DNA from 3 places in the Ectobacillus sp. JY-23 genome. Region 1 is predicted to be linked to each of the others. Evidence: riboswitches for the same ligand, from Rfam matches in the RefSeq annotation. Region 1 holds a riboswitch; each other region holds the start of a gene.

What was found. Region 1 has a riboswitch for S-adenosylmethionine ahead of MUG87_RS07720 (methionine ABC transporter ATP-binding protein). Riboswitches for the same ligand answer to the same signal wherever they lie in the genome.
Region 2: linked by a shared signal. The riboswitch ahead of MUG87_RS12115 (bifunctional O-acetylhomoserine aminocarboxypropyltransferase/cysteine synthase) and the one ahead of MUG87_RS07720 (methionine ABC transporter ATP-binding protein) in region 1 are both predicted to bind S-adenosylmethionine.
Region 3: linked by a shared signal. The riboswitch ahead of MUG87_RS03480 (LLM class flavin-dependent oxidoreductase) and the one ahead of MUG87_RS07720 (methionine ABC transporter ATP-binding protein) in region 1 are both predicted to bind S-adenosylmethionine.

Annotation. Positions count from the first base shown of each region.
Region 1 covers NZ_CP095462.1:1,475,862-1,486,451, forward strand. The annotation lists gene gcvT (glycine cleavage system aminomethyltransferase GcvT) at 1-830, opposite strand, end outside; gene MUG87_RS07700 (DEAD/DEAH box helicase) at 1,065-2,744, shown strand; gene MUG87_RS07705 (YqhG family protein) at 2,731-3,525, shown strand; gene MUG87_RS07710 (MetQ/NlpA family ABC transporter substrate-binding protein) at 3,802-4,629, opposite strand; gene MUG87_RS07715 (methionine ABC transporter permease) at 4,644-5,309, opposite strand; gene MUG87_RS07720 (methionine ABC transporter ATP-binding protein) at 5,299-6,312, opposite strand; SAM riboswitch class I at 6,383-6,488, opposite strand; gene MUG87_RS07725 (hypothetical protein) at 6,624-6,770, opposite strand; gene MUG87_RS07730 (hypothetical protein) at 6,849-7,076, opposite strand; gene MUG87_RS07735 (YqzE family protein) at 7,639-7,842, opposite strand; gene MUG87_RS07740 (shikimate kinase) at 7,886-8,377, opposite strand; gene comGG (competence type IV pilus minor pilin ComGG) at 8,374-8,733, opposite strand; gene MUG87_RS07750 (competence type IV pilus minor pilin ComGF) at 8,738-9,160, opposite strand; gene MUG87_RS07755 (hypothetical protein) at 9,144-9,377, opposite strand; gene comGD (competence type IV pilus minor pilin ComGD) at 9,436-9,885, opposite strand; gene comGC (competence type IV pilus major pilin ComGC) at 9,872-10,171, opposite strand; gene comGB (competence type IV pilus assembly protein ComGB) at 10,184-10,590, opposite strand, start outside.
Region 2 covers NZ_CP095462.1:2,348,289-2,358,878, reverse strand. The annotation lists gene MUG87_RS12150 (YbdD/YjiX family protein) at 1-21, shown strand, start outside; gene MUG87_RS12145 (bifunctional diguanylate cyclase/phosphodiesterase) at 95-2,638, opposite strand; gene MUG87_RS12140 (alpha/beta fold hydrolase) at 3,112-4,191, shown strand; gene pdxK (pyridoxine/pyridoxal/pyridoxamine kinase) at 4,225-5,046, opposite strand; gene MUG87_RS12130 (YjcZ family sporulation protein) at 5,234-5,353, shown strand; gene MUG87_RS12125 (S8 family peptidase) at 5,671-6,906, shown strand; gene MUG87_RS12120 (DUF6944 family repetitive protein) at 6,939-7,709, opposite strand; SAM riboswitch class I at 7,947-8,049, shown strand; gene MUG87_RS12115 (bifunctional O-acetylhomoserine aminocarboxypropyltransferase/cysteine synthase) at 8,315-9,616, shown strand; gene metA (homoserine O-acetyltransferase MetA) at 9,597-10,502, shown strand.
Region 3 covers NZ_CP095462.1:666,732-677,321, reverse strand. The annotation lists gene MUG87_RS03515 (ABC-F family ATP-binding cassette domain-containing protein) at 1-198, shown strand, start outside; gene MUG87_RS03510 (branched-chain amino acid ABC transporter substrate-binding protein) at 392-1,597, shown strand; gene MUG87_RS03505 (peptide ABC transporter substrate-binding protein) at 2,416-4,113, shown strand; gene MUG87_RS03500 (class I SAM-dependent methyltransferase) at 4,263-4,970, shown strand; gene MUG87_RS03495 (hypothetical protein) at 5,028-5,360, opposite strand; gene MUG87_RS03490 (ATP-binding protein) at 5,516-6,742, shown strand; gene MUG87_RS03485 (hypothetical protein) at 6,912-7,571, shown strand; SAM riboswitch class I at 7,650-7,752, shown strand; gene MUG87_RS03480 (LLM class flavin-dependent oxidoreductase) at 7,825-8,874, shown strand; gene MUG87_RS03475 (ATP-grasp domain-containing protein) at 8,891-9,853, shown strand; gene MUG87_RS03470 (ZIP family metal transporter) at 9,965-10,590, shown strand, end outside.

The DNA.
Region 1 (10,590 bases):
TGGGCCTTTAACACAGCTTTGCCGATGAAATCAGCTTCTTTATTTGGCTTTACTGCAAAGCCAATTCCCGCTTCAATTGGCGTAATATCTTTTGTCAACTCTTGACCATATAAAGGTAGCGTTGCTTCAAATCGCAGTGTATCACGCGCACCCAATCCGCAGGGCTGTAAGCCTTCTTCTCGTCCAACTTCTAGTATACTATCCCATAGCTGAGCTGCATCTTCGCTTTTGCAATAGATTTCAAAGCCATCTTCTCCTGTATAGCCCGTACGAGATACAAGAGCAGGAATACCTTTGATCTCCACATTATCTTTAAATTTAAAAAATTTAATTTCTGTCAAATCTTGTTCTGTAAGCTTTTGTAAAATAGATTCTGCTTTTGGTCCTTGCAGAGCCAATTGCGCAATTTCTTCGGAAACATTTGTTACTGTTACATCTCCCTGTACATGTGAAACAAGCCAATCATAATCTTTTACAAGATTCGCAGCATTCACAACCAACAAGTAATCATGATCTGCTTTTTTGTAAACCAATAGATCATCTACTGTACCGCCGTCTTCATAACACATTGCTGTATATTGCGCACCACCATCTTTTAAGAGTGCGATATCATTTGTCAGCATACGTTGTAAATAGACCAAGCTGTCAGTTCCTTTTACTTCAATTTCTCCCATGTGAGATACGTCAAAAAGTCCTGCGGCCGTTCGAACGGCTTCATGCTCCTCTTTAATGCTTGAAAATTGAACGGGCAAATCCCAACCGCCAAAGTCGATTGTTTTTGCGCCGTACTTAGCATACACGTCAAACAGCGGTGTACGTTGTAAAGTCATCCTTTGTTCCCCCTTATCGCAAACTGGCAAACAACTAAACATTTTTGCACAAAACCTATTGGATATACGGAATCTTCCTAAGTTTTTTCATGAAAACGTAAATAAAAGTTGTTATTTACGGATAAAATACGAAAGATTCCATATATGACTCATCATTATCCTAACATTTTTCTTTCTATTTCATCAATATTCTAGCAAAAAAAATAATTTCGAATTGGTAGAGGGCGTGAATATATGAACGTGACAATCACAACGGATTCATCTTGGTACGACGAATTTCTGCAGCGCGTAATGGAAGATGGTCCTTGGACAAATTGGGAGTTATATAATTTGGCTTATGAAACGGAAAAGCAACTTCTTATTCCTTCTTTCGAAGGCTTACAGGCTCCGTCTTTTTTACCTGAGCTCACCATTTTACCGCATCAATTTGAAGTTGCACGTACTGTACTTGAAGAAATGAACGGAAAAGCAATCTTGGCTGATGAGGTGGGTCTTGGCAAAACCATTGAAGCCGGACTTATTTTAAAAGAATATATGATTCGTGGCCTTGTAAAAAAAGTATTGATACTTGTACCCGCTTCTTTAGTATCTCAATGGGCTTATGAATTGAATACAAAGTTTCACATCCCGGCGGTAGCTCAGAAAAAAAGCTATTCGTGGGAGCAAGTAGATGTTATTGTGTCCTCTATTGATACCGCCAAACGAGCGCCGCACCGAGATATCGTACTGGGCCAGGAATACGATTTAATCATTATTGATGAAGCGCATAAGTTAAAAAACAATAAAACAAAAAACTATGAATTTGCACAGCTTTTAAAGAAACGATTTTGCTTATTGTTAACCGCAACACCTGTACAAAACAAAATCGAAGAAATTTTTAATCTTGTTTCATTACTAAAGCCCGGTCATTTAGGTAATCAGTCGAACTTTGACGAATATTATGCTTCTAAAAATAGGACACTCGAAACCGATCAGCATTTAAAAGAACTAATAAACGGTGTTATGGTACGCAATCGGCGCAACGACACTGGCATTGAATGGCCAAAGCGCCATGTATACACCGAATTTGTGGAATTTAATAATGAAGAGCGCGCATTATACACAGCCATCGAAAATTGGAAAGGAAATGCCTATTCTTCAGCTTTTTCCGCGTTAACATTAAAGCGAGAAGCATGCAGTAGCAGAGAAGCCGTGTATTTTTCCTTACAAAAGCTAGTAGAAAAACGTACTAAAGAAGACCCAGCTTATGAAGTCGATCCTTACATTCACCTATTAATGAACCACGTTAATAGCATTCCTTTTAATTCAAAAGCAAAGCGGATTTTAGAAATCATTAGAGAGATTGACGATAAAGTGGTCATTTTTACGGAATACCGAGCTTCACAAATGTACTTACAATGGTTCTTAAAGCAAAATGGCATTTCTTCCGTCCCATTCCGCGGGGGATTTAAGCGTGGAAAAAAAGATTGGATGAAAGAGCTCTTCCAAAACCATGCACAAGTATTAATCGCTACAGAAGCCGGTGGAGAAGGTATCAATCTCCAGTTTTGTAACTATATGATTAATTATGATTTACCCTGGAACCCAATGCGTCTTGAACAGCGCATCGGCCGTATTCATCGCCTTGGTCAACAAAATGATGTTCATATTTACAATATGGCGACAAAGCATACGGTCGAAGAGCATATTTTAAAACTTTTGTATGAAAAAATTGATTTATTTGAGCGTGTGATTGGTGAATTAGATGAAATCTTGACACGTATTGATATGAAAAATATTGAAGATCACATTCAAGACATTTTTGCCCATGCCAAAAGCGATGGAGAAATTCGCATTAAAATGGATAATTTGACATCTATTATTGACTTTGCCCGACGTCACGATACAGGAGTTGATCGCTATGCAGCAACATGAAATTCATCACTACTTACATCGTTTTTTTACTGCTAACCACTGTGAAGTTCTCGCGCAAACAGATTATCATCTAGATGTGCAGCTTACAATTGAAATGGACAAACTGCTCATGAACAGACCGTTTTATTGGCATTATTTAGAGAAAACCGGAGGCGTACCAAATCCAATGCGCCTTACATTTATCACAGATCAAAATAAAGCTCCCGAAGATTTGAAGGGCGAACCTATTCACTATGGCTCGCCTCGTTTACATCAAATTTTTGGCGTGTCACGAAATCTAGGCTCTTATATACGTATGTATGAACGTGTACACGCACAAGGGCAACAAACGCCTCTACATCCATGGCTTGGTGTAAATATAAAGGTCTCGTATCAATGTGATAGAAAAAAAGATACGCTGTATTCACTCGGTCTTCATCTGTTAACAGGAACGATGGTGAACAATTTTCATGAAACATTGCAGCAGGTTCCGCTTACACCGAAAATCCCTGACTTTTGCTTTACACTCAGTCCCATCATTAAGCCACAAAGCGGCATAAAACGGGTGGAAGAGGCTTTAAAATCAATCATCTCCCAGGAAGATCACACGTGGGCAACTGAAGCTAGAAAGCGTTGGAACCACGATTTACAGCTACTTCACAAGTTTTATGAGGATAAGGAAGAGCTACCCGATAGCTTTGAAGTAGAAAAACAAGCGCTCAAAGAACAGTACGAGCCGCAAATCGTTATGCAAGTGATTAATGCAGGGTTATTTTATTTATCACCTCGGTACATACAGTAGCGTCTTAGTATGGCGCTACTTAGCATGCCTGTAGCACAGGCATTGCTTTTTCATTTATAAGCCCTATCACATGGGTGAACTTATTTAGAAGGGCAGATGCATCATATAATTTCTCAATTGGGATAAAGACGTTTTCAGAGGATTGTGCTCTAAAAATTGTCGCTGCAAACTTTCAAGTCCCCTTTGTGGCATACGATTAGTACATCCGTAACTTCCATTCCACCTTCATCACCTCTATCTATAGTAAAAGCAGCGCTTCAAAGGCGCTGCTCTCCACTACTTACGATTTACCATCCACTCCGGTTTCCCAAAGCCTTTGAACTCTTTATCAATGATTGCGTCAAATTCTTTAGACTCAACAGCCTCTTTTAAATCCTTAGCAACTGCTTTTTCTAAATCTTTCGTATTAACCACCACTCGATTGCGATATAAATCAGGCATTTTTTCCAATTGAATAGCATCCAATAAATTCATTTTAGCTGCCAATGCAAAGTTGCCTGGAACAGCTGCTAAATCAACACTTTCTACAGCTCTTGGCAATTGTGCAGCTTCAATCGGTTGGAATTTTAAGCTCTTTTTGTTTTCTGTTACATCTTTTTCAGATGCCTTTAACGGATCTACAGACGCATTCAGTTTAATAATTCCCTCACTCTGTAGCATCGTTAATGTACGTGCTGCATTAACAGGATCATTAGGAATGGCGATGGTACTGCCATCCTTTACTTCTTTCCATGACTTAAATTTTTTTGAGTATACGCCCATTGGTGCAGTCGGTACAACAATTACTTCTGATAACTGCATATTATTTTGTTTCGCAAATGTTTCCATATATATTTTGTGTTGAAATAAGTTTGCATCAATACTACCTTCTGCCAACGCTTTATTGGGTTGAATATAGTCACTAAACTCCACAACCTCCACTTTGTAACCCTTTTTCTCAAGCTGCGGTTTAATTGCTTTTGTTACCATATCACTATACGGTCCCGCTGTTGCACCAATTTTTATCGTTTTGGATGTTCCTGCTTCTTTCGTTGTTGTTTCTCCTCCACATGCAGCTAAAATCCCTACTAGGAATACCCAAAATATCATCATATATTTTTTCATTGTGTATCTCTCCTTTATCTCTTATCTAGTATTTTCGCTAAACGATCGCCACCAATTTGAATAATTTGTACCAAGCAAATCAGTATAATGATTGTTGTAATCATAATTGCATTATCATAGCGGTAATAACCAAAGCGAATAGCCAAATCACCCACACCACCACCACCAACAATACCTGCCATTGCGGAGTATGCGACCAAGCTGATAGTTGTTAGTGTCACACCCTGTAAAATCCCAGGGCGCGCTTCCGGTAGCAGCACATCTTTAATAATCATCCACGGTGTTGCCCCCGCAGCAACAGCAGCCTCAATGACACCCTTATCAATCTCTCGCAATGCCGTTTCTACGATCCGAGCAAAAAACGGAATGGCAGCAGCAGACAAGGAAACAGAAGCAGCTGTCGGACCAATTGTCGTTCCTGTGATTAACTTCGTTAATGGCAAGAGTGCTACAAGCAAAATAATAAAGGGGACTGATCGAACCATATTAACGACAAAACCTACCACATTTTTGACAGGAATGTTTTCTAAAAATAAGCCTCGATCTGTCACAAATAACAAAACGCCTAGTGGCAATCCCACAATGATGGCTACAACCAATGAAATGCTAACCATATACAACGTTTGGAAAAATGCTTTATTTAAATCTGGTAAAATTTCTATTAAGCTATCAAGCGGCATCATACATTACCTCCAATCGCTTCGTTTTAGCTGTAATATAAGCAATTGCTTGCCTTACTTCTGAAGCATCGCCAATTAACTCCATCACAAAAATACCAAGTGGTGTTTCTTGTATATATTCAATTTTCCCGTGCAAAATATTTCCTTGCACACGAAACTTCTGAAACACATCTGATACAACCGATTCTTCTGCAATTGAGCCTTGAAATTGGATTTTAATGATGGTGCCTTTGCAATGTTCTAATACTCGCTTTGGTATCTCAAACTGTAATACACTGTCAATGAATTGCTGTGTCAATTCTTCACGCGGATTCGCAAATAATTCATATACAGACCCTTCTTCTATGATTTTTCCATCTTGCATCACAGCCATTCGATCACATATCTCTTTAACAACATCCATCTCATGTGTAATCAGAACAATCGTAATACCTAACTCACGATTAATATCCTTTAGTAGGCGTAAAATACTTTTGGTTGTTTTTGGATCAAGCGCTGATGTAGCTTCATCACACAGTAAAACAGATGGATCATTAGCAAGCGCTCTTGCAATACCCACACGTTGCTTTTGACCGCCGCTAAGCTGTGCTGGATATACGTCCTTCTTATCTGCTAAGCCTACCAAATGAAGCAATTCAGTTACTTTTTTCTCAATTTCTTGTTTGCTTTTTCCTGCAGCCTTTAGAGAAAACGAAATATTATCATAAACCGTTTTCGAGCTGATAAGATGAAAATGCTGAAAAATCATTCCTATTTTAAGCCGTGCTTGTCGCAACTGGTTTTTATGTAGGGCTGTTAAATCAACTCCATCTATCAGTACCTGTCCAGCACTAGGGCGTTCTAACAGGTTTAAACAACGCAGCAATGAGCTTTTTCCCGCGCCGCTATAACCGACAATGCCAAAAATTTCACCGCTGTGAATTTGTAAAGAAACACGATCTACTCCTATTACAGTTCCTTTTTTCGTCTGATACTCTTTTGTAAGATTACGTATCTCAATCACATCTTGTCCCCCTTTAACACAATAAAAAAAGTCTCTTTCATTCGAAAGAGACATCGTCAACTATAGTCGCGACTTATCTTTCAGAATGAGTACATTCTGCAGGAAGTGGCACCTTTCCAGTTACGGTGGTTGCCGGACGTCATTGGGCCTGATCCCTCGGTCTCTCTTGATAAGTAATTTATTTTTCAATTAGTCTGAATAATACATCTTAAATTTCAACCTGTCAACACTATATTTTTTAAATCACTTTAGAAATCGCCTACCTTTTATGAAGCTAGAAAAGAAAAAAGTCATTGACACTTGTCAATGACTCATATTTTACCATTATATTTGCGACCATTATTATGTTCTTTTTGCTGATGTTCAGTCATGCGCTTTTGCTGCGCCTTTGTTCTGGCACTTACGTGGTTCGCATCATTTTCTTCGTTTTTTTTAGAACCTCCTGCTCCGTTGCTCATTGCGACACCTCCTTCATGTAAACTATTTGTAGCTTATGCTATCGTTGGCATTTTATACAAGAGAAGGTCAGTTGTTAACTACTCTTCTACATAGCGACTTAACATATCATACAAGCCTCGATTGGCCATTACAGCAATTTGCTCATCAGATTCGTGCGGATATTTATCACGCAAGCGAATTGATGCTTTTGCCAATAAATTCTCAAGTACAGAACGACCACTTTTTCCATAGATTGCTTCGGCATACGCAATCAACTTTGAATCCTCTACATTGGAAGAATGGTTATTACAAAAGAACTTACTCATAATCTCCCTCCTTTTTTGATAACGTTTTCATTTTTATGCATGTTATAAATTTCACAATATTATATGTTGTATTTAGTGTATGTGTAATATTATAAAACAATATTGACATAATGTTTATATGTTTTTTTCGTTAATTTGTGACAATTATCTGACTTTTATTATCTTTCCCTACAAAAACTACTGTTTCTCACTTATTTTTACACAGAATTTCCCTTTTCTATGAAACCATGAAAGGACAATTAGCATTTCTATGACATAAGAGTGAACGCCTAAGAGCCTCTAACTGAATGTCTATGGTCTTATCAACTATATGCTCCTCAAAATATTCATCGTTTAGCCTACATTACCATTAGTTCGTTAATCCATACCAATATACATTTATTTATGAATAGCTTGTAGTGCTATCATCATGATGAATGTTATCCATCCCGTTACAATGCCAATACTTAAGCTTAAAAAAGCCCATAACCAAATACTTGGTTTCTTTTGCATATCAAGGCCTCCTTGTTTGTTATGAATATATGTAAAAGTTCATATAAAAAACACCGTTATCCGGTGTTTTTTATGCTTGCTTTTTAGGCTGCTTATCAGATGCTTTGCGATACAATAAAGTTACACCTAACGGTAGAACACCGAACCAACGATTTAAAAACGGCTCTTTTTGAGTTTTCTTTTGTTGCCGCTTTTCTTTTCTTTCTTCCTTAGGGCTATCCATATAAGATACAAACTGTTGCGTCATAAACTTAATATAATCATTCATAGACATACTATCATCTCCACTTACAATGATATTCCCAGTATGTCCGGCTTCACCTTTCTTTAATCAAGGATGTAAGCTCCTCTACAATGTGTTCAATACGTTTCCCAGTCGTATCAATGTGGTAGTGCGCTTGTTTATAGTACTCTTGCCTGCTTTGAAAAAGCTCAATAAATGCGCTACGATCTTTTAATAATGGTCTTGATGTGTCTCCATGTAACCGATTGAAGATGTGTTCAACATCGCAGTATACATATAATACTGTTCCGTGCGTTAACATCCACTCACGATTTTCTTGTTTTTGTACCACACCTCCCCCAGTCGTGATAATCACATGATCTTCTTTAATAGATTGCAGTGCTGCAGTTTCATATTGCCGAAATTTCTCTTCTCCTTCTTCATGGAAAATATCACGTATAGCTTTACCGGTCAAAAGCTCAACCAATTCATCCGTGTCGACAACCGGCATATTCCATTCCTTACTTAGTGCCTTACCAATTGTGGTTTTTCCAGCTCCCATAAAGCCTGTCAAATACAATCTCATATTCGTTCCTCCGACCAATTTAAAATCTGCTTTGTTTCTTTATTATAGCTGAAAACCGCTTTATATACGTGATTTTGTTTGGTCCGACACTCTACTCTGTATTTTGAAGAATCAATAGCTGCAAAGGTTACTTCACCTTCTTCGTATACATAAATATCTTTTACATGACCATCAGCAATATCGGTATGTAAATCAGCAAGCGCTCGGTACATGATTATATCTAATGTCAATAGTGCCTCTCCCTCTTGATAAAACCGCTTCTCCATTAGCAAAATATTAGCTTGATGAATAAGCAAGGCAAGTAATATAAAAGAGAAAGCAATCGTAGCTGGCATTACAAACCCGCGTTCCTCCACATCATCACTCCTTTCGGAATGTTGTTACCATACCTGTATGTATCTGCCCTCCATGATCCTCGGCTGTTACAATTAAATATGTAGGGTAACATATGTAGCTGATACGTTTTATGCGCTGTAGCGCCACCTCGTGCCCTTTGTCTCCCACTTTCCGAATTACGTTTATGCCTTGCATGGTATGAGAAACTACGTTGCCAGTTTTATCTGTAAGTACAAGTCGTCTATCACACGCTTGTACACCTTGCGCTTCTCGAAATTCTATTTGTAATTGTTCTATATACAACAACCATTCCAATTCATTAAACGGAGCAGTTTGTTTGGATTGCACATGAAACAACGGAGGTGCAATGACAAAAAACAGACTTAATATTGAAAGACACATTATCATTTCTAACAAAGTAAATCCTTGTTCACCCCTGACTGACATATGTGCATATCTCCTTTTCTTGCACTTGCCGCTCCCCCCACTTTACACACACTTTTTGGTTGTTATCCCAAAAAATTCGATATTGTTTTTCCTGTATCATCGGTACACTTTGATAATACGCAAATACTTCATTATGCAACGCTGCATAGGCGTAATAGTGTTGCTTCACCTGCTCTCTCTCTCGCAGCACCAGTATAAGTTGAGGAAATACAATCATGCATAGCCCCATTAATAAACTAAGCGCGGCGAGCATTTCAAGCAATGTAGTACCCATGTCAGATCGGACTGTAATAAAATCGTCCTTTTCCGAGCTGAAACACAACCTTATATATGCTTTTCTTGTAGGAGACATACATGGTACCTCCTCTGGATATATTGCCGTTCGCACTATAAATAAGCGGAAGTGACAGCGTCTCAAAGCGAACTTGGATATCTGTATCGTAATTCCGCACCAATACGGCTACCGTTCCTTCACCGGTAATTACATAACGCGAGTCAGAAGGAAACCAGTGCAGACGATGCCGTATATTATGGCTCATGGCCGTCTGTTGCATAAACATAATATCCTTTTGCAATTGCTCCAAAAAATGCTCAAGTACTCTTGCTTCGTACTTGGGATATAACCCGAATGACACTATGAGCAATATAGATACTATACTTAATACCAGCAGGGTCTCCAAAAACGTGAAGCCCTGCCGCATTTTACTAATTTTACTCCGTATCACTTAAAGTAACTGCCCCTGTATCACTTACAACAATAACCTTACCATTCGGACATTTATTGGTAGAGATATAATCCCCGTCGACCAATTGTGCTACTGTTGGCCATGTGTTTTTTTCAAGTTGATACGCCTGCACCTGTGCTTCCGTAGATTTTACCAATGCTTCACATCCCTTATTATTCACAACCTCTCGTTGCTGGACAACGCCTGGAATAATTAAGAGCAATAGCACAGAAATGACAACTAATACTAAAAGCATCTCCAATAAGGTAAAGCCTTTCTCACTCATATACTTCACTCCCTATAAAGAATTCATCATTTGAAACATAGGTAGCATCATCGCCAAGTACATTAGAGCAACAATAATACCAATGCAGCAAAACAACATGGGCTGAATGATCATCATGAAACGATGTAAACGGTTCTCAAGCTTCTCTATGACAAGTTCGCTGTATGCACCCAATTCCTCTGCTAAACTGGCGTTGGCTTGACCATGAGATACAATATATGCTAGCTCTGGTTCATAGTAAGAGCGCTGCATTAACATACGTTCAAGTGTTTCACCTTCTGCTAACATCTTTATCATCACCTTCGCCTCACATTGAAAAAACAGGTGATGTGGCTGTTTTTCCATTAATATGAATGCTTCACGTACCGATAATCCGCCTTGTAGTAAGCTACTGATTTGTACTGCAAAATAGTAAGAAT
Region 2 (10,590 bases), 870 kb from region 1:
AATGTTTCTCGCTGTTGTTGATCATTTTAATAAGATAGGAAAAGCTCAGAGTAAAGCGCTCTGAGCTTTTCTGTTTTAGTCGATAAGATGTTGATTATGTTGTGTTTGTAGGAAGTGTAAAGTCTGTGTTCTGTAATTGATAAGATAGCATTTGTTCTAAATTTGATGCAGCAATCGGTGGGCTAATCAAAAATCCCTGTGCATACTGACATTCATGTTCTTTTAAATAAGTAAGCTGTTCAACGGACTCAACTCCCTCAGCAATGACTGTCATGTTCAACTGTTGTGCCAAAGAAAGCAGCGTTGAAGTGATAATTGTACCGTATCCAGGATTCGGCAGGCAGTCGATAAATAATTTTGCAATTTTTATTGTTTGTGCTGGAATTTGTTCTAAGGAAGCGAGAGAAGAATAGCCTGTTCCAAAGTCGTCAATTGAAAAAGATATGTCATATCCCTGTAGCTCTTGCAGGTTTGATATAACAATGCTTTCTTTTTGCATGAATACGCCTTCTGTGATTTCTAACACAAGTAAATGTGGTGGTAATGAAAATTCTTCTAATATAGCTATTACACACTTCGCAAAATTTGGTTTATACAAGCTTTTAACAGATATATTGACTGAAATACGGATAGATGAAAGTCTTAGTCTCATCAGCCTGTCAATTTGTTTACAAGCCTGTCGAATCATCCAAATATCAATCGTTGTAATTATCCCCATTTCTTCAGCGAGGGGGATAAATAAATTAGGAGAAATTAGTCCTAACTTAGGGTGCTTCCAACGCACTAATGCTTCTGCAGCTTTTACTCTATGTGTAGTGATATTCATGATAGGTTGGTACAAGACTGTTAAACTATCATGATTAATTGCTTCATATAAATCATGTAATAAAAATGGGCTGGGAGCAGGCAATTGTGTACTTGGTTGATACGTACGATATTGATTTTTACCACCTTTTTTGGCGTTATACATAGCAATATCAGCGTGTTTAAGCAAGGTTTCTACATCTGTTCCATCCTGCGGATAGCGTGATATCCCAATGCTAGGGGTGACATGAAGGGTGAAATCATCCACAACAAAAGCAGGTTCAAACGCTTGCAGCAATTTTTTCGCTAAATAAATGGCAGAATCATGATGATCGGATTCGATTGTAAATATTGTAAACTCATCTCCCCCTAATCGAAATACGCTTCCATCTTTACCGATACTTTGTTGTAAACGATCTCCCACATGCACAAGCAATTTGTCACCGATATTATGGCCTAAAGAATCATTGATGTGCTTAAAGCGATCTACATCCATATACAGGATAGAGAACGGATTCTTTGCAAGTACAGCCTCTTCTATACGTTTATAAAATAATCTGCGATTAGGTAATGCTGTGAGTGCATCATAGTAAGCCATATGTCGAATTGTTTCTTCTTGTGTTATATGTTCTGTAATATCGACAGCCATTACATAGATACCAGTTACCTTATGATCTACAAGAATAGGGATAAAAGTCACATTTAGATGAACGATTTGCTTATCGATTTTTAATAGTCGCAAACATGCAGATTGAGATGATCCGTCCTTGGTTTTTTCAAACAATTCCAATGTAGCTGCAAGGTCTTCTTTGACAATCCAATCTGTAAAATATGTATTTATAAGGTGCTGTCTTGTAAAACTACCTAGAGCGAGAGCTGCTTCGTTCACATCTAGAAAGCGTCCTTCTAAATCTAATGAAATAACAGCATTAATATTTTGCTCAAAAAGTGACTTATATCGCTGCTCACTCTCATCTCGCGCTTGTTTAATCTCAGTCTGTTCGATTGCCAATCCCGCTAAATAAGAGAAAGTATAAAAAAACTCAATATCTTCCTGTGATGGCTTCTTACAATACGTATGATAGATTGCAAACGTACCAAGCACATCATTGTTAGAAGAAAAAATAGGAAGAGACCAACAAGATTTAAGGTCATGACTTAATGCGAGCTCTTTATAATGTTCCCAGTAAGGGTCCGTGGCAATATCCTCTACGATAATTAATTGTTTTAGATAAGCAGCAGTACCACAAGAGCCAACACCTGGGCCGAATTGAACCCCGTTCAATGCATGCGTGTATGTATCAGGTAACTTTGATGCGGCGCCATGATACAAGCGCCCTTCTTTTAGTAATAAAATAGATCCTATAATATCAGGCTGTATTTGTTCTGCAGTGTAGATAATTTCCTCTAAAATAAGGGTAAGCGGCATTCCTTTTGCAATGAATTCTAAAAGCTTCTGTTGTCCGCTTAATAAATCGTCCGTCTGTCTATGGAATTTGTCGAGGGTCGCGAAAAAGTGCAGGTGTCCCTCGCTATCTTCTATTAATCGAGCGTATTGTTGAATAAGGATGTAATCTTGATGTTTACTTAATATGCGAAATGAAATGTATTCATGAGAGCTACATCTTTGAAAATAGGAAGCAACTGATTCTCTGTCTTCAGAATGTGCAAGAGATAATAAAGAAGATCCTAAAATATCCTGAAGCTCCCAGCCGAGTAGGACAAGACCATCTTCATTTATGTCTAAAATTTCAGTTTTTTTATTCATTGTAAATTGTAATGAAGGTTTAGACGAGTGTCTTTTCAAAGAGGATTGATACTGGTTAGTTCTCATATAATAAACCTCCTATCTTGAAATGATATGAATCCTCTCTTAAAGGTTGCGTGATATAAAAGGTTAATTTCATTTAAAATTCAAAAAACAATATATAACGATTAAGTTTTCGTAATAAATCGAACATATCGATGTTAGTAAAGGTACTTAATTAATAAAATGAAAAAAGAAGGTAGTAGAAATAAAGAAATAATTTCCATGTACTCAAAAAATATACGAAAATAATTATAATATAAAATCTAATTTACTGCCATTTTATTTGATTCGCCTTCTCTTATCAACTTGTATCTCTTGCAGGATACGGCCTCAATTGGGAGGTATGTGTTACGTGAAGGGTGTGTTAAAGCTGAATATGGATTGGACTGGAGACAATTGCTGACTGCCCGAAGAGAGCAAATCCCTGTTGCAGAAATTAAAAAAGAAGGGAATGATGTTTTTTCCTCGTATTGAAATACAAGAGGGGAGATGGGAGCTTGCTAGTAAAGAGGTCAGTTTTTTCGCAAAGTAGCTATCGATTTAATTGTGGAAAAGAAATTCCCATTCAAATCGGTTATGAAACATACGGTACTTTGAATAAACAAAAAGACAATGTAATTCTTGTCTGTCATTATTTTAGTGCGACAAGTCAAGCGATCAGCTGGTGGGGAGACTTAATTGGAGATGATAAAGCAATAGATACGAGCCGTTTTTTTGTAATTTGTACAGAAAATCTATGTAACGTTCAACAAAAAAATCCCAATGTTATTGCAACTGGCCCCGCTTCTATAAATATTGCAACAGGAAAGCCATATGGGATGGATTTTCCAGTATTCACTTTTGCAGACATGGTCAAAATTCAAAAAGAATTGCTTGCTTCTTTAGGTATTCAGAAGCTACATGCGGTGATTGGTCCTTCCGCTGGAGGAATGATTGCACTTCATTGGGCGGTTAAAGAATCGAATATGGTAGAACGCTGTATTGGTGTAATAACAAATGCGCAAAGTCCAATTTTCACATCATGTAATGTGCTACAGCACGCCATTCGTGCAATACAGCTGGATTCGAATTGGAATGGTGGTCAATATTACGGAAAAGCAGAGCCTTTTGAAGGACTTCATCTAGCTGCTCAAATGATGTACACAAATGCGTTTAGTACAAAGTGGTATGAAGATATGTACAAAAGTAGTCGAGAAACGCTACAAGCCCCGCAAGATATGGAGCGAGCGGTGGCGTACGAGATAGAAATCTATGAAAAAGTAAAGGAAAACATCACCTATTGTGATGCAAACCACTGGCTTTATACATCACGTGCTACTATGCTGCAAGATATATCAGCCGGTTTTTCAAATATGCAGGAAGCGCTGGAGCGTATTCAAGCGAAGGTTTTATTAATCTCTTGCTATGAAGATACTCTGCAGCCTGCATATATGAGTGAGGAAACTGTAAAGCAGTTACAGGTGCTTGGAAAGAAAGCTAGCTTTTTTGGATTTCATAGTATATACGGACATATGGGGGGGATTTTGGATACGCATCTTTTTGCAAAGCAAGTGGAGGAATGGCTGGCAGATAGATGAGCCATAGGCAGGAATAAGCAGCCAAATGGCTGCTTACTTTTCTTTTCCGGCGCCAAACTTGCGGTATGCCCCGTGATGTGTTGGTCCAACATATTCATTTAATGTGAAAGAATGGCGGATGGCATCTGTAATAAATGCTTTTGCTGTAGAAATAGCTTCTTTTACAGGAGCACCTTTCGCAATTTCAGCGGCAATTGCTGCTGAGTATGTGCAACCAGCACCATGTGTATTTGATGTCTCTATTTTATCGGATTCTAAAAGATCGAATGTTTCTCCGTCGAATAATAAATCGATGGCCTTTTCTGTTCCTAGCTTACTGCCGCCCTTAATCAGGACATATTTTGCACCTAACGCATGAATCTTTTGCGCCGCTTCCTTCATATCATCTAAGCTATTAATTTTTACGCCGCTCAATTGATATGCTTCAAATAAATTAGGTGTAACAATTAAAGCTTTAGGAACAAGAATATCGCGCAAGGCATCGTTTGTTTCAGGATGAAGCGCCTCATCCGCACCTTTACAAACCATTACCGGGTCAACGACAACGTTGCGAAGATTGTGTTTTTCTAGCTCGTCTGCAACCATTTCAATGATTTCAACAGATCCCAGCATCCCTGTTTTTAATGCATCAACACCGACGCCCTCTATTACAGTCTCTAGTTGTGGTTTTAATGTAGAGGCTGCAATTGGAAATACATTATGTGCCCAACCTTCATGCGGATCCATTGTTACAATTGTCGTTAAAGCTGTCATTCCATATACACCAAGCTCTTGGAATGTTTTCAGATCGGCTTGAATTCCGGCACCACCGCTTGTATCGGAACCAGCAATTGTGAGTGCTTTATGTAATGTCATCTGTTTGTACCCCCATTGATGTTTTTTCTTTATTATAGTCAATGATACACATACTGTAAAACAAAGAGGAACGACATAGGACACATGCTACAACGCCCATTTTATTTCGGACGTGCGCAAAAGCATCGTATAACCATATTATATCTTTGTACACACATCTTAGTAATATATAAGGAGGCACAAAGCTATGTACGGTTACGGTGGTTATGGTGGCTGCGGCTATGGTTATGGCGGCTTTGCTTTAGTGGTTGTATTATTTATCCTTTTGATTATCATTGGTGCAAGTTTCCTTGGTTATGATGGCTAAAAACTATTAGGCCCTTGTGTATACAGGGGTCTTTCTTTATATACGGCTGTGTTAAAGTCCAATGTTGATCATTCGCACTTGTTGATTGGAGTAAAGGATGTGAGACTCCTCCGGGAAAAGCGAGTGAGACCCCGCAGGTGCATAGTGCTGAGGAGACTCCCTGACCGCCCGCGGAAAGCGAACCTACGTAACGGGAATCAACAAAGAAATTTAACAGAACCTTATGTACAAAAAAATCCTCTAGTATCCATGTCAGTTTTCTTTGTTTTACATACCTTGTACTAAAGACATGTTTGATTGAATAAGGGAGGATATTAATGAAAGAGAGCTTTGAATTTGAGGACAAGTTTGATAAGGCACTCCTAAGAGAAATAAGTGAAAATGAAAAAAAAGACGCTACATCGCCTGCAATTATTCCTGTTATTATACAGATTAGCAAGGATTCTTCTGTGAAAAAATTACAAGATTTAATTATGTTAAGGCCTGAAGAAAAAGAAGGGTTAAATATTATTAATCTGAAGTTAATGGCTGCGCAATTATCTATTAAAAGCTTAAGACAATTAGCAAGATTAAAGGATATAGAAAAAATTTACTGCGATTATAAAGTAAGTACGAATTTAAATATAGCCACAGCAGCAGTGGGGGCGAATTTTACTAGAAACACGTTTGGATTGACAGGCTTGAATGTAGGAATTGCAATTGTTGATACGGGTATTTATCCACACCCTGATTTTGTTACGCCTATCAATCGCATTGTCCACTTTAAGGATTTTATTAACGGTGCAACAGCACCATATGATGATAATGGTCATGGTACACATGTCGCGGGCTGTGCCGCTGGAAATGGGTCTATTTCGGGAGGATTATACACGGGGGTTGCTCCAGATGCTTCATTAATTGGAGTAAAGGTATTAGATAGTAGTGGAGGCGGCTCAGCTTCTACCGTTATTGCTGGAATTGATTATGTTATTCAAAATAAAGCACAATTCAATATCAAAATAATGAACCTATCGCTAGGAGGACCACCCACATTAACATACTCCGACGATCCTCTTGCGCGCGCTGCTGCATTGGCTATAGATGCAGGTATTTTTGTTGTAGCTGCTGCAGGAAACAACGGAGCAGCACTTTCAGTTGATACCCCTGGCATTCATCCAAAAGTTGTAACCGTAGGTGCTATTGATGATTTGAATACAGCTAGCATTTCTGATGATGTAAAAGCACCTTACACAAGTAAATCCCCTACAATAGATGGTTTATTAAAACCAGATTTATTTGTGCCAGGCAGTAATATTACGGCTGCTTATTCACCCAATTCTACACTTGGTTTGCAAAATCCAGGGGCTATCGTGGGTGGTACGTATATTACATTATCGGGAACATCCATGGCTACGGGAATTTGCTCTGGAATGGCGGCTTTAATTTTGCAGGCATATCCCCCGTTTTCACCGGAGAAGGTCAAGCTAACGATGCTGCAAAGCTTACAGTCTTTTACTTCTGTACGTGAAGGATATCTATTGATGCAACAAATTTTCAAACTATTGTTATCATGAAAATAGAGAGTATCTCCTATGGAGACACCCTCTTATTCTTCAGACGACTCTTCTTTATCATCTTCCTTTTGTGTATCTTTTATTTCTTTTTTATTCTTTTTATCCACGTCTGATTTCTCACTTACCTCCTGTGTTTCTTCTTGAATTTGACCAACTAGAGATAGGACAGACCCGACGGCTTGCACCCAGCTACCTACGAATATAATTGTTTCATTGCGATCCATTATAAGTAAGCCATTAGGTCCAATCTCTTTTTTTGACTCTTCTTTCGTATCCACCCTCTTCTCCTTGTCAGATGGATCTTCTTTATCAGAAGAAGTTTCTGCTTCTCCCTCTTGATTTTGCTCCTGTTGTTCTTCTCGAAGCTGCCGGATACCCCCAATTGCTTGCAGAGAATTTCCGATTGCTTGCAGTAAGTTTCCTATAATGTTAAAGTTTTGCCCTGCTGCCGTAGGGTCTTCAAATTCATCCCCAAGTGCAGTCAATCCCCCTAGAGCTTGTAGCCAATTTCCAGTTATAATTGCCCTTTGGCCAGCATCTCCGTCCCGATCTAATAGGATACCGGCAACAACAGTTGAATTTCCAGTGGCTTGTATTTCATTGCCTATCTTTTCTAAAGATATGCCATCTTGTCCGTCAGCTTCTAGTGCGTTACCTGTTGCTTGTAGAACATTGCCGTATAGGTCAAGATTACTCTTTAGACCATCGCCTAAAAAAGGAAGCGGTGTACTACCGATAGCCGCGGTGATAGTACCTATGGCAGCTATCGCGGCTCCGAATATTTCTTTAAATTGATTGCTCATAAGCCATGCGTCCATTCTGTTTGTTGTCATCGTATTATATTCAAGATAGGGAATGAGTGATTGTAAAAAATTATTATGTTAAAAAAGTGACCTTAATAAAATAACTTTATGTGATTTACAATATGTGTTTAGAACACGTTGAAAAAGTCTTTGATAATTAAGGTAAATAATTTTAAAAATCAAAAAAATAATTTGACTTTTCTGTGATTTGTATATAAAATCAAGCTAATTTCATACGTCTTATCAAGAATAGGTGGAGGGATCAGGCCCAGTGAAACCTTAGCAACAGCCGGTAACGGAATTGTGCTACATCCTGCAGAATAATGCTGAAAGATAAGAGAAGTATGGTCGAACGTGTAATAGGACTGCTTCTTTTGCCTTTGGGCGAGAGAAGCAGTTTTTTATTTATAGGCTGTGTTAAAGTCTGATGTTTCTAATTGAAACTTGTTGATGAGAGTGAAGGGGTGAGACTAAGAGAGTCAAGGGGAGACATCGCAGGCTCATAGCGCTGAGGAGACTCTTTAACTGTCCGCTGAAAGCGAACCCCTGCGGAAATCAACAACAAACTTGAACAGAGCTATTTTATATCAGAGAGGGTGTTTGAAATGGGAGAGCAATGGAAGCAAGGGACAATTTGTGTGCAGGGCGGATATACACCAAAGAATGGAGAGCCACGTGTACTGCCATTATATCAAAGTACAACTTATAAATATGATACACCAGACGACTTAGCAGCTCTGTTTAATTTACAGGCGGAAGGCTATATCTATACGCGTATTGGTAACCCAACTATCAATGCGTTTGAGCAAAAGTTAAGTCAACTGGAGGGCGGCGTCGGGGCAGTAGCTACCGCGTCCGGTCAGGCTGCCATTATGCTGGCGATTTTAAATATTTGTAACGCAGGAGATCATCTTCTTTGCTCATCCACAGTTTACGGAGGCACCTTTAATTTATTTGGCGTGAGCCTACGTAAGCTCGGCATTGAAGTTACTTTTTTTGATCCAAACCTACCTGCGGAAGAAATTGTGAAGCTAGGCAAGCAAAATACAAAGCTTGTATACGGAGAAACGCTTGGAAACCCGGCGATGAATGTACTTAACTTTGAAGAGTTTACAAAGGCAGCAAAGGAGCTTGATGTACCACTAGTGATTGATAACACACTGGCAACGCCTTACTTATGTCAACCTTTTGCCCACGGTGCTAATATTGTCGTGCATTCCACAACAAAGTACATTGACGGTCATGCCAGCTCTCTTGGAGGAATTGTGATTGATGGCGGTAATTTTAACTGGGATAACGGAAAATATCAGGAACTGGTTGAACCGGATGCCACGTATCATGGTGTACAGTACGTAAAAGACTTTGGTGCCGCAGCTTATATTGTAAAAGCGCGCGTACAACTGCTTCGCGATTACGGAAACTGTATGAGTCCGTTTAATGCATACATCAGCAACATTGGCCTCGAAACGCTCCATTTGCGTATGGACCGCCATAGTCAAAATGCGCTAGAGATTGCAAAGTGGCTTGAGAAGGATGAACGCATCAGCTGGATTCATTATCCAGGTCTCGAAAGCAGTACGCAGTATAGCTTGGCGGAAAAATATTTGAAAAAGGGCGCTAGTGGTGTACTAACATTCGGGGTAAAGGGTGGTGCAAACGCAGCGAGGGAGTTTATTGAACAAGTAAAACTAGCGGCACTTGTTACACATGTTGCAGATGCGCGTACATCGGTCATTCATCCTGCCAGCACAACGCATCGCCAGTTAACAGAGCAGCAGCAGCGCCTCGCAGGTGTGACACCGGATTTAGTCCGCTTATCTGTGGGAATTGAGGATGTGGAGGACTTGATCGCAGACCTCAATCAAGCGTTATCAGGAGGTAAGCAATATGCCCATTATCGTGGATAAGGATTTGCCAGCTCGTCAGGTTCTCGAGAGCGAAAATATTTTCGTGATGACAAAGGAGCGGGCAACGACGCAAGATATTCGGGAGTTAAAAATCGCCATTCTCAATTTAATGCCCACCAAACAAGAAACGGAGGCGCAGCTATTGCGTCTGCTTGGAAATACGCCCCTTCAGGTTGATGTACACTTGCTTCATATGGAATCTCACCATTCCAAAAATGTATCGAAGGAGCATTTAACTAGCTTTTATAAAACATTTCGCGATATCGAAAATGAACGCTTTGATGGCTTGGTCATCACTGGTGCGCCTGTCGAGACACTTCCTTTTGAGGAGGTAGATTACTGGGAAGAGTTAAAACGAATTATGGAATTTTCAGTGACAAATGTCACTTCTACGCTTCATATTTGCTGGGGGGCACAAGCAGGTCTTTATTATCACTATGGGGTGCCGAAATATGACTTACCTCAAAAAATGTTTGGTGTGTTTGAGCATGAAATAAAAGAGCGCAACCTGCCGCTGCTTAGAGGGTTTGATGAACGTTTCTTTGCCCCTCACTCTCGTCACACAGAAGTACGTGCAGTAGATATTGAGAGTGTTGCTGATCTGCATGTGTTGGCGTGTTCAGAAGAAGCTGGCGTCCATCTTGTGGCAGATAACGCCGGTAAGAATATCTTCATTTTGGGGCACAGTGAATATTCGAGAGATACGTTAAAGAAAGAATATGAGCGCGATATCGCGAAAGGTATACCTATTAACGTACCTAAAAATTATTATCCGCACAACGATCCAAATCAAGAGCCGTTTGTGGCTTGGCGGAGTCATGGAAATTTACTTTTTTCAAATTGGCTCAATTATTACGTCTATCAAACAACGCCTTATATCTTGTGATAGGTTGAATATAAGGTTGCAAAAAGGCAGCAATGACTGCCTTTTTATATATACTTTTCTTGAGATTTAAATGAAGTGTATTTGAAAA
Region 3 (10,590 bases), 810 kb from region 1:
ATTACAGCTCTGAACAACGGTTTAATGGCGTTTAAGGGTACAATTTTATTTACATCACATGACCATCAGTTTGTAGAGACAGTTGCAAACCGCATTATTGAAATTACGCCAAGTGGTGTGATGGATAGGCAAACGACGTATGATGAGTATTTGGAAAATGAGGAGTTACAAAAACGCTTGGAAGAAATGTATGCTTAAATAAAAAACTTGCGCAATCGCGCAAGTTTTTTTGTTTGGATAAAGGCACTTTGTTATATTGGTATGTATTTGAGTAAAAAGTTTAAATTGTACTACAAATTTGTTTGAAACATTTCAAATACCTCTTGTCTAATTTGTATTAATAATATAATATTTAAAATATTCAGAATAATATTACTCGGGGGGTACAAGTATGAAGCGAAAAAAAAGCATATCCATGATGTTGGCAGGTGTTCTCATGAGCGGGTTGCTAGCGGGATGCGGAGGCAACGAAAAGACAAGCTCGACAACGACGACAGGTGCCAAGAATGATAGCAAGGTCATTAAAATTGTATCGCAGTCTCCACTTTCTGGTGGTTCCGCTTCTTTTGGTGAATCGATGAAGCTAGGTGCGCAACTAGCTGTGGAAAAGCAAAAAGAAGAATTTAAAAAGCTTGGATTTGATTTGCAATTTGTACCATATGATGACCAAGGGGACCCAAAAAAGGGCGTTGCCAATGCCCAAACAATTACAGCAGATAAAGCGGTTTTCGGTGTAGTAGGGCATTTGATGTCTGGTGTTTCTATTGCTGCTTCCGAAACGTATGAAAAGCAAAATTTAGTTATGGTATCTCCATCCAGCACGGCGGTAGATTTAACAGAGCGAGGGTTAAAATCAGTAGCTCGTCTCGTAGCACGTGATGATTTTCAAGGTCCAGCTGCTGCGAAATACGCAGTAGACACATTAAAGGCAGCTAATATCTTTATCATTCAAGACAAAACTGCATATGGACAAGGTTTGGCGGATGCATTTAAAAAAGAGGCTGAAAAAATAGGTGCCAAAGTAGTTGGTTATGAAGGGATTACAATTGGTGAGAAAGATTTTAATGGCGTATTGAACCAAGTGGTTGCGAAAAAGCCTGATCTTGTTTATTTTGGCGGCTTGTACGCAGAAGGAAGTATTTTAGTTAAACAGGCACGTGAAAAAGGTATTAAGGTGCCAATCATGGGTGGTGACGGTATCGACTCCCCGACAATGGCTGAAGTCGCTAAGGATGCTTTAAAAGACACGTATTATACAACAGTTGCCACATCACCAAGCACAACAGAAAAAGGAAAAGCATTTGTGGATGACTATAAAAAGAAATTCAACAAAGATATCGAAGCATTTTCTGCATATGGTTATGATTCTGCGGCTGTAATTTTACAAGGTATTAAAGAGGCGCTGCAGAAAAACGGCGGAAAGATGCCGACAAGAGAACAGGTTCGTGATGCAGTACGCGGTGTGACATCTTTCGACGGTGTAATTACGAACGTAAGCTTTGATGAAAAAGGGGACAATAAAAATGCAAAGGTATACATCTATAAGTTTGAAGACGGTTCGTATCCTGGTAAGCAGCAAGGCGAAGTGAGTAAGTAAAAGAGAGAGGCGTCCAATCGGGCGCCTTGTTTTTGTGTGATATAGGCTTCCTGACTGCACGTAGAAAGCGAGCCTCTGTAAGGGAAATCAACAACGAACTTTAACAAAGCATTACAAAAAAATTACTCTTTGAGGGAGCCTTTCCAATATAAAGACTTATTTCTTCGTGTAAGGGAGACTTCTTGATACCTACATGAGGAAGAGGTAAATAGGCCTTGTAGCACCTTTCTTATACTACAAGAATATCTGTAGGATTTATTTTTGAATTTTGTATATGCACCACCTCTATATCTTTTTATAAAATAGATATGCAATTGAAGATTTTAACAAACCTGTAGGTAAGGAAACTATATGTAGGATCTAACCTGCTCTAATATAAATAATATGTACACTCGTAATAAATAATAATTTTTATGTCATTAAATTAGTAAAAGAGCTATATATTCATAGGGATGTATCGTAGAATACAAGCTTTTAAGAGGGAAAGGAGAAAAAGGTAATGTATGAGCATGCATAAACAGAACAAAGAAAATAGAGTTATCTTTATTTTTCATGCAGTAGAACTAATGGAATATGCAATTCTTGTTTAAATATGGATATATTTAGTTGATTAAATTCCTTGTTTTTACAATCTAGTGATAAATATTACAGTAATAAAATAAAATTTTAAAATTTTTTACGAATAGTACTTTACAAATCTTCAAAATTTAGTAGAATATAAACTAATAGAAATTTTCTGATAATTTTATCTCGAAATATTCATAGAATTAACAGAAATTTTCTATTGTCAGAAGATATATATTTTTTGAGGAGGGTACATGAGTATGAAAAAGAAAACAAAATTAGCTGCAGTAGTAGCGCCGGTTTTAGCGGTAAGTGTGGCCTTAACTGCATGTGGCGGCAACGATCAGAAAGCAAACACTGAGCCAAAAAAAGAGGGCAAAGGTGAAGAGAAGCTTGCTGCGAAGCAAGTATTAAACTTGCTAGAGTCTCAAGAAATCCCATCCATGGACTCCGCTAAAGCAACTGATGCGGTATCTTTCAACGTTATGAACAACGTTATGGAAGGTCTATATCGTTTAGATAAAGATCAAAAACCAACTCCAGGTGTAGCTGAATCTTTCAAAAAGAGCGATGACGGTAAAACATATACATTTAAACTTCGCAAAGATGCAAAATGGTCTAACGGTGACCCTGTAACGGCTAAGGATTTCGTATTTGCTTGGCAGCGTGCGGTGAATCCAGAAACAGCAGCTGAGTATGCATATATCATGTTTGATGTAAAAAATGCAGAAAAAATTAACAAAAAAGAGCTTCCTGTTGATCAATTGGGCGTAAAGGCTATCGACGATCAAACATTAGAAGTGCAATTAGAAAATGCGGTTCCTTACTTTGTTGAGTTAACTTCTTTCGCAACATTCTATCCGCAAAACGAGAAATTTATTAAAGAACAAGGTGCAAAATATGCACTAGAAGCAAATACAGGCGTATACAACGGACCATTCGTACTTAGCGAGTGGAAGCATGAGCAAAGCTTTAAATTAACGAAAAACGATAAGTACTGGGATAACAAAACAGTTAAGTTGACGGAAATCAACTTCAACATCGTTAAAGACGTTGGTACAGGTGTTAACCTATACGAAGCAGGCGATGTAGATCGCGCTGGTCTATCCGCTGAGTTTGTAGACAAGTACAAATCTTCTCCAGAGCTAGTAACTTCTAAAGATGCATCTGTGTTCTTCTTGCGCTTCAACCAAAAACGTGGTGGTCAAGACACTCCACTTGCAAACTTGAAAGTGCGTCAAGCACTTAGCATGTCCTTTGATAAAGCAGGTATTACAAACGTTATCCTAAACAATGGCTCTGTTCCTGCTGACTACCTGGTACCGCAAGATTTCGTTAAAGGTGCAGATGGTAAAGACTTCCGTGCAACAAACGGCGCAATGAACAAATTCAATGCTGATAAAGCAAAAAAACTTTGGGAAGAAGCAAAAAAAGAGCTTGGCAAAGACAAGCTAACAATCGAGTTGCTTAACTACGACACTGAATCTGCAAAGAAAATTGGTGAGTACTTAAAAGCTCAAATGGAGAAAAACCTTCCAGGTCTAACAGTTAATATTAAGCAACAGCCGTTCAAGCAAAAGCTTGATATTGAGACAAAAGAAGATTATGAAATGTCCTACGCTGGTTGGGGTCCTGACTATCCAGATCCAATGACGTTCATTGATATGTTCGTTACAAAAGGTGCACACAACCAAATGAACTACTCTAACTCTAAATACGATCAACTTGTTAAAGATGGAAAAACAACTTTAACAACAGATCCTAAGAAGCGTCTGGAAGCTTTAGCGCAAGCTGAGAAAATCTTGTTCGAAGATGCAGCAATTGCACCATTGTTCCAACGTGGTACATCTTCTCTAATGCGTTCTAACGTAAAAGGTTGGGTAGATCACAACTTCGGTGGAGACTACTCTTACAAATGGGTATACCTAACAGAGAAAGAAGACAAGAAATAATAAAAAAGAGAGCCTCGGCTCTCTTTTTTTATGTGAGAGAATTTTCTGTTAAAAAATCAGTTTGTTTCTTTTTCTATATTGATGTTATATCACCTTTTAGGAGTATTTCGCATACATATACAGCAAAAAAGATAGCGGGGAGCATATGTATGTATTCTTATATTGATTTTTTAGCCCTGTTTGGTGTGGGTAGTGCACATCCAGGCGGATTTGCTCTTACAAAACAATTATTAAAGCTTTTGCCGCTCAACTCAAATACAAAAGTGTTGGACCTTGGTTGTGGCACTGGCAAAACAGCTGTGTATATTGCCAAACAGTATGGATGTCAGGTGACAGCACTGGATTATCATCCTGTTATGATTGAAAAAGCCAAACAAAGAATATTACGAGAAAATGTCAATATAGAATTGGTACACGGCAATGCGGAACAATTACCGTTTGCGGATGAAAGCTTTGATATTATTATTACAGAGTCTGTTGTAGCGTTTACTAGTATCTCTCGTACATTATCACAGCTATATCGGGTGCTACGAAAACAAGGCTATGTAGCGGGTACAGAGATGACTGTTGAAAGGCCTTTGCATGCCCAGGAATACGCATATATTAGACAATTATACGGTGCTGCAGAATATTTAACAGAACAACAGTGGTATGAGTACTTTACTAAGCAAGGTTTTCAATGTGTGGACGTGATACACAGAGACACAGTGGCAACAGCGCAATATGAGTGGACACCAGAATGGGATATCTCCGCAAATATTTCTCCATCTCTCTATGAAATATGGGAGCAACATGAAAAGATTTTAGCTATGTATGGCCATGTACTTGGACACCGTGTGTTTCGATGTCAAAAGTAAGAAGGAACCTTGTATGAGGCTCCTTCTTTGTATGAGATGCGGTTCGAATAACAAACATTAAAAGAAGAATAGAGCTGCTAAAGCGATACCCACAATAAATCCTAACCCAAGTGCATACGCACCGCCATAATAGTCATCGTCACATCTTCCGCGGCAATCCCTTCTCTCGTAACCATAGCGATTGCGATCTTCATTGTACCCATATACTTCTTCATCGTATGGAATATAGCCAAAGCCACGATTATATCGTTGTCGAACAGGCTCAATCCAAACGGAATCATCGGAAACCTTTTTAATCCTTCCGATATGATAGTTACCAGATTTGTCTTGAATACGTACAACTCTGCCATTATATTGACAGCATAGATGATAACATTGTTGTCGGTTCATTATAAACCTCCTTTCACCTCATGATAGAGTATGACAAAGGACAAACATTGCTTGTGTGAATATCTCGAATGTATGAGTAAAAAGAAGTATAAGCATTGCATTTATCTGTAAAAATTTATAGTATTAGAGGGATATAGATAGATAGGGGATAGATGATGCTGGCTGAGAAATTACTGTTACATATTTTAATTATTATGGCACCGATGTTTTTTTATGGGTTATTTATAGAACACCACTCATTGAAGAAATCAAAGATACTCGGCGGTATACTTCAAGGAGTAGCGGCCTGTTTATGTATGTTATTTCCATTTGTAAGCCACGGGTTTCATTGGGATTTACGATATGTCCCTATCATTGTAGCTTTTTTGTATGGAGGCCCGAAAGCAGGAACAATCGCCTTCTTAATGGTCATATGTATGCGCATTGCAATCGGTGGTCCTCTTGTTTTATATGGTATAGGTATTATTGTGTTATCTGTGTTGTTTTCTTTTATGTTCGTAAAGCGATTTTATGAACATCCATCAAACCACAGAATCATCATAGGTGTGTTAATGGGTTTTTGGTCTGCTTTCTCTGCTACCCTAACCGTGTTGTTTTACATGTGGAACACAAAATCCTGGAAAGGTGGCCTGGCTGATGATTTAGTACCTATTGCGCTCATTCAGATGCTAGGTATGACTGCTTCTGTTTTAATGCATGAACGAATTGTGGAACGAATTGTGATGCGCCAAGAGATGGAACGTGTCGAAAAAATGAATACACTCGGAGAGTTGGCGGCATCGATTGCTCACGAAGTACGAAATCCTCTTACTGTAGTGAAGGGCTTTTTACAAATGATGAAGCAAGGTGAAAATTATCAATATGTGCCGCTTGTGCTGAGTGAAGTAGAACGAGCAGAAAAGATTATTAGCGACTATCTTAATTTTGCCAAACCACAATTTCAAGAAAAAAGGCGTTTTTGTTTAGATATTGTATTAAATGAGGTTTGTATATTGCTAGAACCATTAGCTATGAACAAAGGAATTTCTTTACAAGTTAAAATTGGGGCAAATCCACTTCTTGAGACCGATGCAGATCAGTTGAAACAAGCATTATTGAATATTATTAAAAATGCCATTGAAGCTACCTCATCAGGAGGTGTAGTTGTTGCAACTGCTGCTGTAAAAAGTGGTGTTGAAATTCGAATTGTGGACACTGGGAAAGGGATGACCACCGAGCAGCTTAAAAGAATCGGAACATTGTTTTACACAACGAAAGACCAGGGAACTGGACTCGGGACATTGGTCTCTTTGCGTATTATTAACACAATGAACGGAACACTGATGTATAAAAGCCAACCAGGAGTCGGTACAGAAGCTACCATTACGTTACCTACAGTATAATCTTCACCCCCATAAAACAAGAGAATACCGGGTATACTAATGCAACAATACAAATAACAGTCTTTTAGCTGTATTGTAAGTTGATAAAGGGGCGTCTAAAATGCGATACCGGCTACTTTTATTGATATGTTTTATCATTCTTGGAGGTTGTGCGACAGGAACAGCCAATTTGAGAGTGCATAAAAATGGCAGTGCTGATGCAACAATTCAATTTGCGCTAAAACAGGAGTTAAAGCGTTATACAGCTGATTTAAATCCATTTTCGTCTATGGAAGATGTACTTCGCAATCAAGGGTTTCAGATAGAGGAGTTTAATCGTCAAAAAGAATTTGGCTTTGAAGCAAAGCGTCACTATCATTCATTGCGTGAATTACAAGGAAGTGCAGCGACAAGTATTCCTGCCAGTGTAGAGAGTCGTATGTTACATGTTTCGTATGAAGAAAAACACTCTCTATTTTTTACGACGTATCGCGTACGTGCAAGGGTTGATTTACAACCTTTGTATGATGATTTTCTATACACGTTTACTCGTAAGTTCCAAGCCGCGGATTGGACAGCGAACTATATTGGAGATGAGCTTACTAAACAGTTGTTGCTTCATGTGAGAGTCATATTACCCATTAGAGCGTCATCGTCTAATGCAACGCAGATTGCTAAAGGCGGCAAAGAACTGGAGTGGAAAATGAGCTTACGTAAGGTTAACGATTTGCGTATGGAAGTAAAAGTGCCTCGTATACGCAACTTTGCCGTAGCCGCTGGAACAGGACTATTATTTTTGATTATTCTGTTCGTTTGGTGGAAAAAACGCCGTCTGCAAAAAAAGAAATAATTGTATAAATTTTCGGAATTACATTGACTTTTATACGAGTAATCCTTACAATTGTGAATACAACTGTATATCGTTATTTTCTTATCTAGAGAGGTGGAGGGACTGGCCCTTTGAAGCCTCGGCAACGGATTTACTATAATACCGTGCCAAGTCCAGCAAGCATCTGCTTGAAAGATAGGGGAATGAAGTATTTGTATATTTCAGCCTCTTTCTGTCTTTAGAAAGAGGCTTTTCGTCTAAAAGGAGGATTGCTATGAAATATGGATTTTGGATGCCGATTTTTGGTGGGTGGCTCCGTAATGTAGATTATGAACATATGCCGCCAACCTATGCGTATGCAAAAGAAGTAGCACAAGTAGCTGAGCGCTGGGGATATGATACGACTCTTATTGCTGAATTATATCTTAATGATATTAAAGGGCCAGAGCACGACTCATTAGAAGCTTGGACGACAGCTGCAGCTTTAGCAGCTGTTACAGAGAAGATTGAAATTATGACTGCAATTCGACCAGGGTTTCATAACCCAGCTGTGGCAGCTAAAATGACTGCCAACATTGATCATATCAGCAAGGGTCGTTTTACACTGAATGTGGTTTCAGCTTGGTGGGCAGAAGAAGCGAGGCAATACGGCGGTATTTTTTCAGAGCATGATGAACGATACGAGCGTACGAATGAATTTGTAGATGTATTAAAGGGGCTATGGACAGAAGAAACCTTTACATATGAAGGTAAATATTATCATATTGAAAATGCAAAGCTTGCTCCAAAACCTGTACAAAGACCGAATCCTATTTTGTATGCGGGCGGGGAAAGTGAAAAAGGCAAGCAAAGTATTGCATCTTTTGCGGATGCGTATGTAATGCATGGAGGGACACCTGAAGAAGTTAGCATAAAGATTGCTGACATGAAGGCGCGCAGACAAGAAATTGGTAGGGAAGCATTTCATTCCTTTGGTATGGCCGCATATGTAATTTGCCGCGATACAGAAGAGGAAGCAACAGAAGAACTACAACGTATCACAGATATAAAAACTGGAAGTGCATACGCTGGATATGACGATTTTGTGAGCAAATCACAGCTTGAACAACAAGTAAAGCTATATGATTACTCAGTTTCTAATCGTGGGTTACGTCCTAACTTAATTGGAACACCTGAACAAATTGCAGAGCGTATTCTAGCTTTTGAACAAGCTGGTGTGGACTTATTATTACTACAATTTTCACCGCAACTAGAAGAGATGGAGAGATTTGCTAAGCATGTGATGCCGTTAGTTGAACGAAAAAGAAATCAGATTACAACATAGAAAGAGAGTGGAAATGATGGGGAAAATTTATGTAATTCACGAAAACAGTGAGTGGACAGTGCATTTAACAAAGCGATTGGAAGAGTTGAAACTACCTTATGAAGAATGGCATCTCAATGAAGGTTGTATTGATTTATCAACGGAGCCACCTGAAGGTATCTTTTTTAGTCGCATGAGCGCATCTGCACATACAAGGGGACATCGTTATGCACCGGAATATACAGCAGCCGTTTTGCATTGGTTAGAGGCACATGGTCGTAAAGTATATAATGGCAGCCGTGCGCTTTCTCTAGAGGTTAGTAAAGTACTGCAGTATCTTGAGCTTGAAAAGCATGGTGTACGAACACCAAAAACGGCTGTTGCGGTAGGTCGTTCGCAAATTTTAGAAGCGGCAAAGCGCTTTGATGGATGTCCTTTTATTACAAAGCATAATCGCGCTGGTAAAGGTCTTGGTGTGCAGTTGTTTCAAAGTGTGGAAGCACTGCAGAGATATGTGGAAAGTCAAGCGTTTGAAGAACCTGTTGATGGCATCACATTGGTGCAAGAATATATCCATTCGCCTGAGTCTTATATTACACGCTGTGAATTTGTAGGGGGCAAGTTCGTTTATGCCGTGCGTGTCGATACAACAGAAGGATTCCAATTGTGCCCTGCAGATGCTTGTCAAATTGGAGACTTATTCTGCCCTGTAGGAGAGGAAGTAGAAACAAAGCCAAAGTTTCAAATAATAAACGATTTTCAGGAAGATGTTATTGCAAGCTATGAAAACGTGCTTGCGGCTAACGGAATCAGCGTAGCCGGCATTGAGTTTATACGCGATGCAAACGGAATTATTTACACGTATGACATTAATACAAATACAAACTATAATTCTGATGCTGAAGCAGTGGCAGGTGTATATGGAATGCTTGAAGTTGCGAGGTTTTTACAGAGTGAACTGCAAAAGTACCATCCAAACAGTGTAACTACTCTTTCGTAATAGATATAGTGAAGAGATCTTTGTCAGATGATGAAGATCTTTTTTGTGTTTGATAGACATGTCAGCCCGGCTTGTACATATATTGTAACAGATACGATTGAGGAGGTTTATATGGATCCGATGTATACAGGCAGTATTATATCTTCGCTTTGTACAATAGCGGGGGCAGTTCCTGCTATGTTTTTACAGCATATTTCGCATCGAGGTCGTGATATATTACTGGCATATACAGCTGGGATTATGGTAGCGGCTTCTACCTATGGATTAATCCCCTCAGCTATGAAACTATCAAATATATATGTGCTGACTATTGGTGTGTTGCTTGGAACGATTGCACTGACTTTTCTGGATAGTTGTCTGCCACACATAGAGCTTGAAAGGAAAGAACATCCGTTTCAAGGCGGCCAACCCTTACTTTTAATTGCGATGGCTTTTCATAATATACCGGAAGGCCTTTCAGTAGGTGTGAGTTACGGTAGTCATGTAGCTGATTTAGGACCATTGGTTTCATTTGCGATTGGACTGCAAAATGTACCAGAAGGGTTTCTGGTCGCCCTTTATTTAGTATCGCACGGCGTAAAACCAATATATGCTTTATTGTGTACGGCTTCTACAGGAATATTGGAGCTTGCCTTTGGTATCATCGGTATTTCATTTGCCGGACAATTCTCCGCGATTGTTCCGTATGGACTGGCGTTTGCGGCAGGAGCGATGTTGTTTGTGGTGTATAAAGAATT